2 linked regions of the Alicyclobacillus sp. SO9 genome follow. The protein of the gene in region 2 interacts with the protein of the main gene of each other region in a pairwise test. Links are inferred from orthologs where the notes say so. Each region holds a gene or a part of one and is shown on either strand. Other genes may lie near its edges.

Region 1 (3,288 bases), 2.2 Mb from region 2 along the record:
TGCGAAACTTCTCCATTAACAGTCCGTCAAAAGCGATGTAGGGCACAAATATCCGGGAAGATGGTGCCATGGAGTTTTTACTGAAGAAATCATAAGCGGATGTCCCAACTCCCGCTAGGATTGACGGTTTTACAGGAATTCCAATCCACTTTGATATTCTCTTTGCAACTTGGCGATATCTCTGAAATGTCTTAGAACTGCTGCTGGCACCACCGACTAAAACTACGCTCGTTGTTGTTTCGTCGAAATCCAGCAGCAGTCTATGAATGTATCCCGCTGTAAGGGATATCAGTTGACGCTCAGTCCCCCAGACTGGCATCCAACGCAAATGAAGATACGGTCGTCTCAATAGTAAAAACTTCGCTATCCAAACTGGGTTGTGAAGAACCGTATAACCAGTGGCGAATAAATACAGGGGCACACAGAGCCAGTCTTGCACACCTGATTCATCGACAAACCCGAGCACTGACTTCAAACTAGGCTCTTGGGCCTCCAAATGTGCCACCAGTACAGGGACTCTCCGCCCCATCCGGCGCTTGAGGTCCGCAACAAAATTTTGCGTCTGACGCTGTCCAGAAAGACTTCGCGTACCTCCGGAAATCAGCAAAATTCCCGTTGGTTTGTTCGTAATCTCACACACTGTTCGCACCCCGTTCTCTCTTTACACCTCTTATTTATCCGATTTTTCTAAAAATAATGGTCAAACGGTCTCTATTTCTCTTGATGTGAACAATCTTTACATCCACAGCATCAATAAGTGACTTCATTTGAGTGAAGGTGGGCGACTTTTCTGCAAAGTCGTCCCGCGACACCGTCAACGATTCAAATATACCATCGTATTGCACTCGTTCTCACCTCCACTGCCTCTTTTGACACTGCCGCCACTCTTTTGAGTATTACTATACCGTTGCCTAAGTAACCCTAACAAGAGTCTGCGTCACAAAACTTAACATATAGACAAATAACGCTATGTAATTTCCTCGATTGTGTCAGTTAATATGACACTGAAAAGAGAGACACGTGAAGCAACACGGCAAAGCACTGACTCTCCGGCTAGGATAATCAGTGCTTTGATGGGAGTTTTTATGAGAGCATTGGCGGCTAAAGAAACAGTGTCCCAGCATAGAGACTTCTATCTGGAGCTTAACTCTGCTTAATTTGCCCAGTACCTCTAATCATGTATTTGTAGGTTGTGATTTCGTCAAGGCCCATGGGTCCCCGCGCATGGAGTTTCTGAGTCGAGATGCCAATCTCGGCGCCAAAGCCGAATTCAAAACCGTCGGTAAACCGTGTGGATGCATTGTGGTAGACAGCGGCCGCATCAACAGCTCTTAAGAAGACCTCTGCAGTCTCAGGGTCATCCGTAACGATAGCTTCTGAGTGGGAGGTACCATACGTTTCGATATGCTGTATTGCTTCATCAAGCGTATCGACGACTTTTACCGACAATTCCAAGTCGAGGTATTCACGACCCCAGTCGTCGTCAGATGCACTTACGATCTTGCCTCGCTCTGCGTCCAATGAACTTAAGACCCTAAGCGACCGGTCGCACACGTGTAGTTTCACGCCAAGCTGACTTAACTCAAGGGCAACTTGCGGCAGCCAACTCCGCGCAATATCTTTGTGAACCAGCAGCGTTTCAGCTGCATTACAGACAGAAGGACGATTTGTCTTTGCATTTACGGTAATCTCTGTTGCCTTTGCGGGATTGGCATCCCTGTCCACATATACGTGGCAGTTCCCTACGCCCGTCTCAATGACCGGAACTCTGGCATTCTCAACAACTCTCTGAATCAAAGCTGCTCCGCCGCGGGGTATAGCGAGATCAACAAGTCCTTTGGCCCGAATTAAAACATCGACGGATTCTCTCTCCACCACATCGATGAACTGGACCGCCGCAGGTGGTATTTCACTTTTGTTCAGACCCGCATGTAGCGCCTGAACCAAGGCAGTGTTGGACTCCAGCGCGTCGCTTCCACCTCGCAAGACAACAGCATTACCCGTTTTAATACATAAGGCCGCTGCGTCGGCAGTGACATTAGGCCTCGCTTCGTAGACCATTGCTATCACACCCATTGGCACCCGAACTTTCTCTATAACCAACCCGTTTGGCCGATACATGGTTTCCATAACTTCCCCGATTTTGTCCGGCAGTGCTGTCACAGCCTTCATTCCGTCCATCATCTGTTGAATTCTTGTCTCAGTGAGCGCCAACCTGTCAATCCTCGATGCAGACTGTCCTGAACGTTGTGCGAGTTGTACATCCCTTGCATTCGCTTCGAGAATCGCCTCCCGATGGTCCCATAACGCACTCGCCATTTGCATCAAGGCATCGTTCCTTGTCTTCCCGGAAGCAGCAGCGAGACTCCGAGTCGACTTCTTCGCTTCTTTCAACTTCTGGTGTACGTACTGTTTGAACCCTTCATCCATCATGATTTTGACTCCCCTTCCATCAGAACCATGTCGTTGCGATGCACAACTTCCTGCAGCTTACGAAGCGTCTCTGCGCTTCGTCGACGTTCCAGCAACGCCTTCAGGTCTGCGCTGGAGAAATTGACAATGCCGTGTGCCAAAACACCGTTCTCCCCCATGATTTCTACCACTGCTCCAGCCTGGAACTCTCCTGATACCTCCCGAACACCAGGCATCAGCAGACTGCCCGACAGGACACAAATGGCGTCTGCGGCGCCAGCATCGATAGAGAGTCTCCCCTCAATTCTCGACCCGTGCAGCAACCACGCCTTCCTTTTTCTCAACCGGTTTTCTTTTGCGTGAAAGACAGTGCCTATCGGCTCCTGTTGTAAAACCCTTTGTAGAACGTCCGGTTCGGTTGCAGAAGCCACAACCACGTCGGTTCCAGACGCGGTTGCAATTCGCGCAGCGGCTATTTTTGTGCGCATTCCACCCGTCCCACCTGCAGTGCCTGCGCCACCTGCAAGTTTCACCACATCATCCGTAATATCCCAGATGTCTGTCAATCGTTTTGCCGCAGCATTCAGCTTCGGGTTCCCTGCGTACAGCCCGTCAATATCCGTCAGCAAAATCAGATACTTGGCTTCGCAAACCAGTGATACCAAAGCACCCAGTGTATCGTTGTCACCGAAGCGAATCTCATCAATAGCAACGGTATCATTCTCATTGACAATTGGAATAATGTCGTTTTCCATAAGTGTCATCATTGTGTTTCGAATATGCACAAATCGCTGGCGATCCTCTACGTCTTCCCTAGTTAGAAGAATCTGACCAATTGTCATTCCTTCGTTGTGAAACAAACTCGCATACATATCC
Region 2 (4,332 bases):
GCTTTACTTGAAGGGTGTGGAACACGCAACTTCTTAATAAATATAGTTGGATACTTCGTAGATACACCCGTTCTCTGTAAGGGAGCTGCCGTTGAACCAAGGTTATTTGCAGGTAAAGCGGTCCTTTCACGCTTTTTGGATAGCGTCCGGCGTACAGAAATCTGTCCTGCTGGTGCAACCGGCGTTGGCGTGACCGGTGTTGGCGTGACCGGTGTTGGCGTGACCGGTGTTGGCGTGACCGGTGTTGGCGTGACCGGTGTTGGCGTGACGGTCGTTGGCGTGACGGTCGTTGGCGTGACCGGTGTTGGCGTGACCGGTGTTGGCGTGACCGGTGTTGGCGTGACCGGTGTTGGCGTGACCGGTGTTGGCGTGACCGGTGTTGGTGTAACCGGTGTTGGCGTAACTGGTGTTGGCGTAACTGGTGTTGATGTAACCGGTGCTGGCGTGACCGGTGTTGGCGTGACCGGTGTTGGTGTAACCGGTGTTGGCGTAACTGGTGTTGATGTAACCGGTGTTGGCGTAACTGGTGTTGATGTAACCGGTGTTGGCGTAACCGGTGTTGGCGTGACGGTTGTTGGTGTAACCGGTGTTGGCGTGACGGTCGTTGGCGTAACCGGAGCCTGAGCCCTTGGCTGCGACTCGAACGCAGGATGAATTGCAGTTCTGGATTCTTCTGAATGACTTGGATTGTCAGGTGGACAGAATTCCGGGCAGGCATCGTACAACTCCCGATAGAATGCCGGTTCTTGTTCCGCTAATTTGCGAAAGTAATGCGTAATAGAATGGTTGTGAATGATAGATTGAGTGTTGAAATCAATGGAGAGTTTTCCTTGTACATGATAGTAATACAGCGGTTCTTCGAATGGAACCTGAACTTGGGGTTCCAGCGGTACATAGTCATTCGCATTTACAACGCGCACGGTGTCCGGAACCAACTGATTGTAGTCTGATACAAAAGCGGCGTTTCCCACCCTGGGTGAAGCAAAGGTGTAGACTTTAATGTTTTGAAACTGGGTATTTCGAACAATATCTACGGCCGCTAACGTAGCAAGAGCGCCTCCCAGGCTGTGTCCGGTAATGTATAGTGGGCTGTGAGAATCAAGTGTGTTCATAACTTCAATAATGGATTTGTCGGTTTGAAGCCAGTGACTTGTAAATAGAGATTGATACAACTCCTTATATCCTCGATGGACTTTTGCATTTGAATCGCCGCTGTCAAAGGGAACTTGAACGAGGTTTAAATCAACGTGGATATCTTCAACCGTGTCCACAGGATGCAAGATAGATGTCTCCGTGCCTCGAAACAACAAAATGTAAGCTTTCTCAGCACCGACATCATTTGTTTCAATAATACTGGCAAAGTATTCGTGGTTTGGCGTATAAAAAGTGTACAAATGCCGAGATTCTGACGGCAAATTCATGTCAGGTCCAATCATGAAGTGATATCCTTGATAACTGAATCCCGCCATTAGGAGGGCTTCCTGCAAGTTATTCGCAGGAGCAGAGAACGACGGTTTTGACATCTTCAATCGCTCCAATACAAAATGATGGGGTATCATATGCAAACTGTGCTTAAAATGAATGGGACAACCGATTCTTTTCGATATAAAACGCTCGATTGCTGAGGTTGACCAAACCCCCATGACCCAATCTAACTGGTTGAATTCCATATCGAACCCGGTTTTTAAGGTCTGGAACTGCAGAGGTGAATCATTTGAAATATGCTGAGGTCGAGGAAGCAGTTTTCCTCCGCCGACCCAATCGATTTATAGCTGATGTGCGTACGAATTCAGGGGAAGAAACAGTTCACGTGAAAAATACAGGACGCTGCAAGGAACTTCTCGTACCAGGTGCTCGGGTTATCCTTGAAAAGAGTCAAAATTTGAATCGCAAGACCCGATACTCCCTGGTTGCCGTGTATAAGGGAGAGAAACTCATCAATATGGACTCTCAGGCACCAAATCAAGTGGTTTATGAAGCGGTTAGTGCAGGAAAGATAAAGGAACTGCCAGGCATTGTGTCTGTAAAACGGGAGGTGACATACAGTCAATCCAGGTTTGACCTTGGCATCACGTTGAAAAGTACGTTGGCGAACACATCAGGTTACATAGAGGTGAAGGGTGTGACACTGGAACAAGAAGGAATGGTGCTCTTTCCCGATGCGCCGACAGAACGAGGCGCAAAGCACGTTGCAGAACTCATTGGCGCCGCAGACGAAGGGTACAGAGCTGTATTGTTTTTTCTCATTCAGATGCAGGACGCGCAGTTCTTTCGTCTCAATGAGGCCATGGATGAGAAATTTGCACGAGCTGTGAGGAAGGCTCATGAATCCGGCGTCCTTGTACTCGCATACGATTCACTGGTGACAGCAGACTCCATGGTGATTGGGCGTCCTGTTGAGGTTCGTCTGTAGCACTTGTCCAGTGTGTTTCGAAGATGTGTTCTAGGTACCTGTGGTCTTCAGTCCACTGCTGTATAATGTACATAAGGTTCACAATTTAACTATCATTTGCTTTTTGGAGGCGATTACAGCATGACAACGACATTTTATGCGGAACGCAGACACAGGGTTGCAGCGTCACTCCCCGATGAGGCAATGCTCATTTTGTTTTCGGGGCAAGCTCTGACAAAAAGTCATGACGCAGAGTACCAATTCCATCCCAACCGTAATTTTCTCTATTTGACAGGACTAGATAAACAAAATATGGTGTTGGTCATGCAGAAACAAAACGAGGAGGTCTCCACACACCTGTTTATAGAACGTCCTGAGCCCGATAAGGAGAAATGGACAGGCTTTCGCATGCGCACAGAAGAAGCGAAGAGTGTGTCTGGAATCAGTGATGTTCAATATGTGGACAGCTTTGAAGCATACTTGGGACGACAGTTCTATTTCGGAAGGTATCGCAGTGTTTATCTTGATTTTGAGCGGCTTCAATGGGATGCTGACGAATCCAAGGCGGCTCATTTTGCCAAGGAACTGCAACAACGCTATGCATACTTGCGTATTGATAATATTCATCCGACCTTGGCTGGCATGCGCACGATTAAATCAGATGAGGAGATTGAAAAGGTCAAGAGAGCCATTTCAATCACCTATGACGGTATTGATAATTTGATAAGGCATGCGAAACCAGGGATGAAGGAATACGAGCTTCAAGCTCATTATGATTACATACTTGGGAAAAACGGGGAACGCGAACCAGCCTTTGACTCCATCGTTGCCAGTGGAAGCAATGCGGTTGTATTGCACTATGTTGAAAACTCAGACACGGCCAATGATGGCGATCTCGTTTTACTCGACATGGGTGCACAGTCAGACTACTACAGTGGTGACATATCCAGGACTTTTCCTGTGAATGGGAAATTCACGGAGCGACAGCGTCAGATCTATGACATTGTCTTAAAGGCACAGTTGGCAGTCATTCAATTTATCGAGCCAGGCCTAACCTTGACTGCACTCAATGAAAAAACCAAACAGGTGCTTGCAGAAGAGTTACAGGGCATTGGCCTCATTCAGAACGAGGAAGAACTCAGTCAGTATTACTATCACGGCGTTAGTCACCACATGGGACTGGACACTCATGATGCCTGTAACAACAGTGCCAAGTTGCAACCCGGTATGATTGTAACGGTTGAACCTGGCTTGTATATTGCGGAAGAAGGAATTGGCATCCGGATTGAAGACGATGTCCTGGTGACTGAGACGGGGTGTGAAGTGCTGTCTTCACAGATTCCCAAAGCGCCGGAAGAGATTGAGGCATGGGTCGGAACGGCGAAATAAGGTAGAACTGAGAACTTGAAGTAAAATTTGGAAGCGTGTCATGAAGACCGCTTCGCGTTTATCACACCAGAGGGCTGCGCGGGCATATGGTAAAAGCGCCCGTGCAGCCACTGCCAGTGTGTCAGGTACAAACGCATTGTCCGCATGTTGGATCCGCGATTTCTTTTTATTTCTGTCCTGTTTCAAAAGGGTGCAACACCGCATAGACAGATGCTACATGCGGTACGGCAAGTCCTGACTCGATTGCCATTTTGACCACTGCTCCCTGCAGACTGCTGATTTCAAGAGGCAACCCTTTTTCTAAATCACGGTGCAATGAGGACGTCATGGTTGGAGACATTCCCTCCATTTTTGTCATAGTATTTCTTATTGTTTCTTCAACCGGTAATTTGATGCCTCGGAGGTTTGCTACTTGAACGACCTCTCGGATCACATGTTCAAGGAGTTCTCTTGCAACTGCATCGTTAAGGATGACTCCAATTGGACTTCTGGCTGCGGCCGTTAATCCGCTGATGGATGTTAGAAAGACAAACTTGGTCCACATGTCTTTG

Evidence for each region. Proteins that work in one complex are often made in the same cells at the same time.
Region 1: the proteins of sfsA (region 2) and GI364_RS17330 interact in binary tests that used the Escherichia coli proteins (3 or more experiments, as listed by UniProt). The link is inferred for Alicyclobacillus sp. SO9 from one-to-one orthologs.

What each region holds. Positions count from the first base shown.
Region 1 is NZ_CP066339.1:3,677,845-3,681,132, forward strand. Bases 289-3,288 are described here. They hold GI364_RS17330 (glutamate-5-semialdehyde dehydrogenase), read right to left. Parts: upstream 2,434-3,288; coding sequence 1,144-2,433; downstream 289-1,143. Other genes in these bases: GI364_RS17320 (sirohydrochlorin chelatase), read right to left, coding at 289-640; GI364_RS17325 (hypothetical protein), read right to left, coding at 675-845; proB (glutamate 5-kinase), read right to left, coding at 2,430-3,288. Outside these bases: more of GI364_RS17320, read right to left, coding at 1-288. UniProt on the Escherichia coli protein: Catalyzes the NADPH-dependent reduction of L-glutamate 5-phosphate into L-glutamate 5-semialdehyde and phosphate. The product spontaneously undergoes cyclization to form 1-pyrroline-5-carboxylate.
Region 2 is NZ_CP066339.1:1,510,799-1,515,130, forward strand. Bases 776-3,559 are described here. They hold sfsA (DNA/RNA nuclease SfsA), read left to right. Parts: upstream 776-1,705; coding sequence 1,706-2,413; downstream 2,414-3,559. Other genes in these bases: GI364_RS06785 (aminopeptidase P family protein), read left to right, coding at 2,534-3,559. In the rest of the region: GI364_RS25340 (hypothetical protein), read right to left, coding at 127-669; more of GI364_RS06785, read left to right, coding at 3,560-3,781; GI364_RS06790 (ketopantoate reductase family protein), read right to left, coding at 3,948-4,332. UniProt on the Escherichia coli protein: Binds to DNA non-specifically. Could be a regulatory factor involved in maltose metabolism.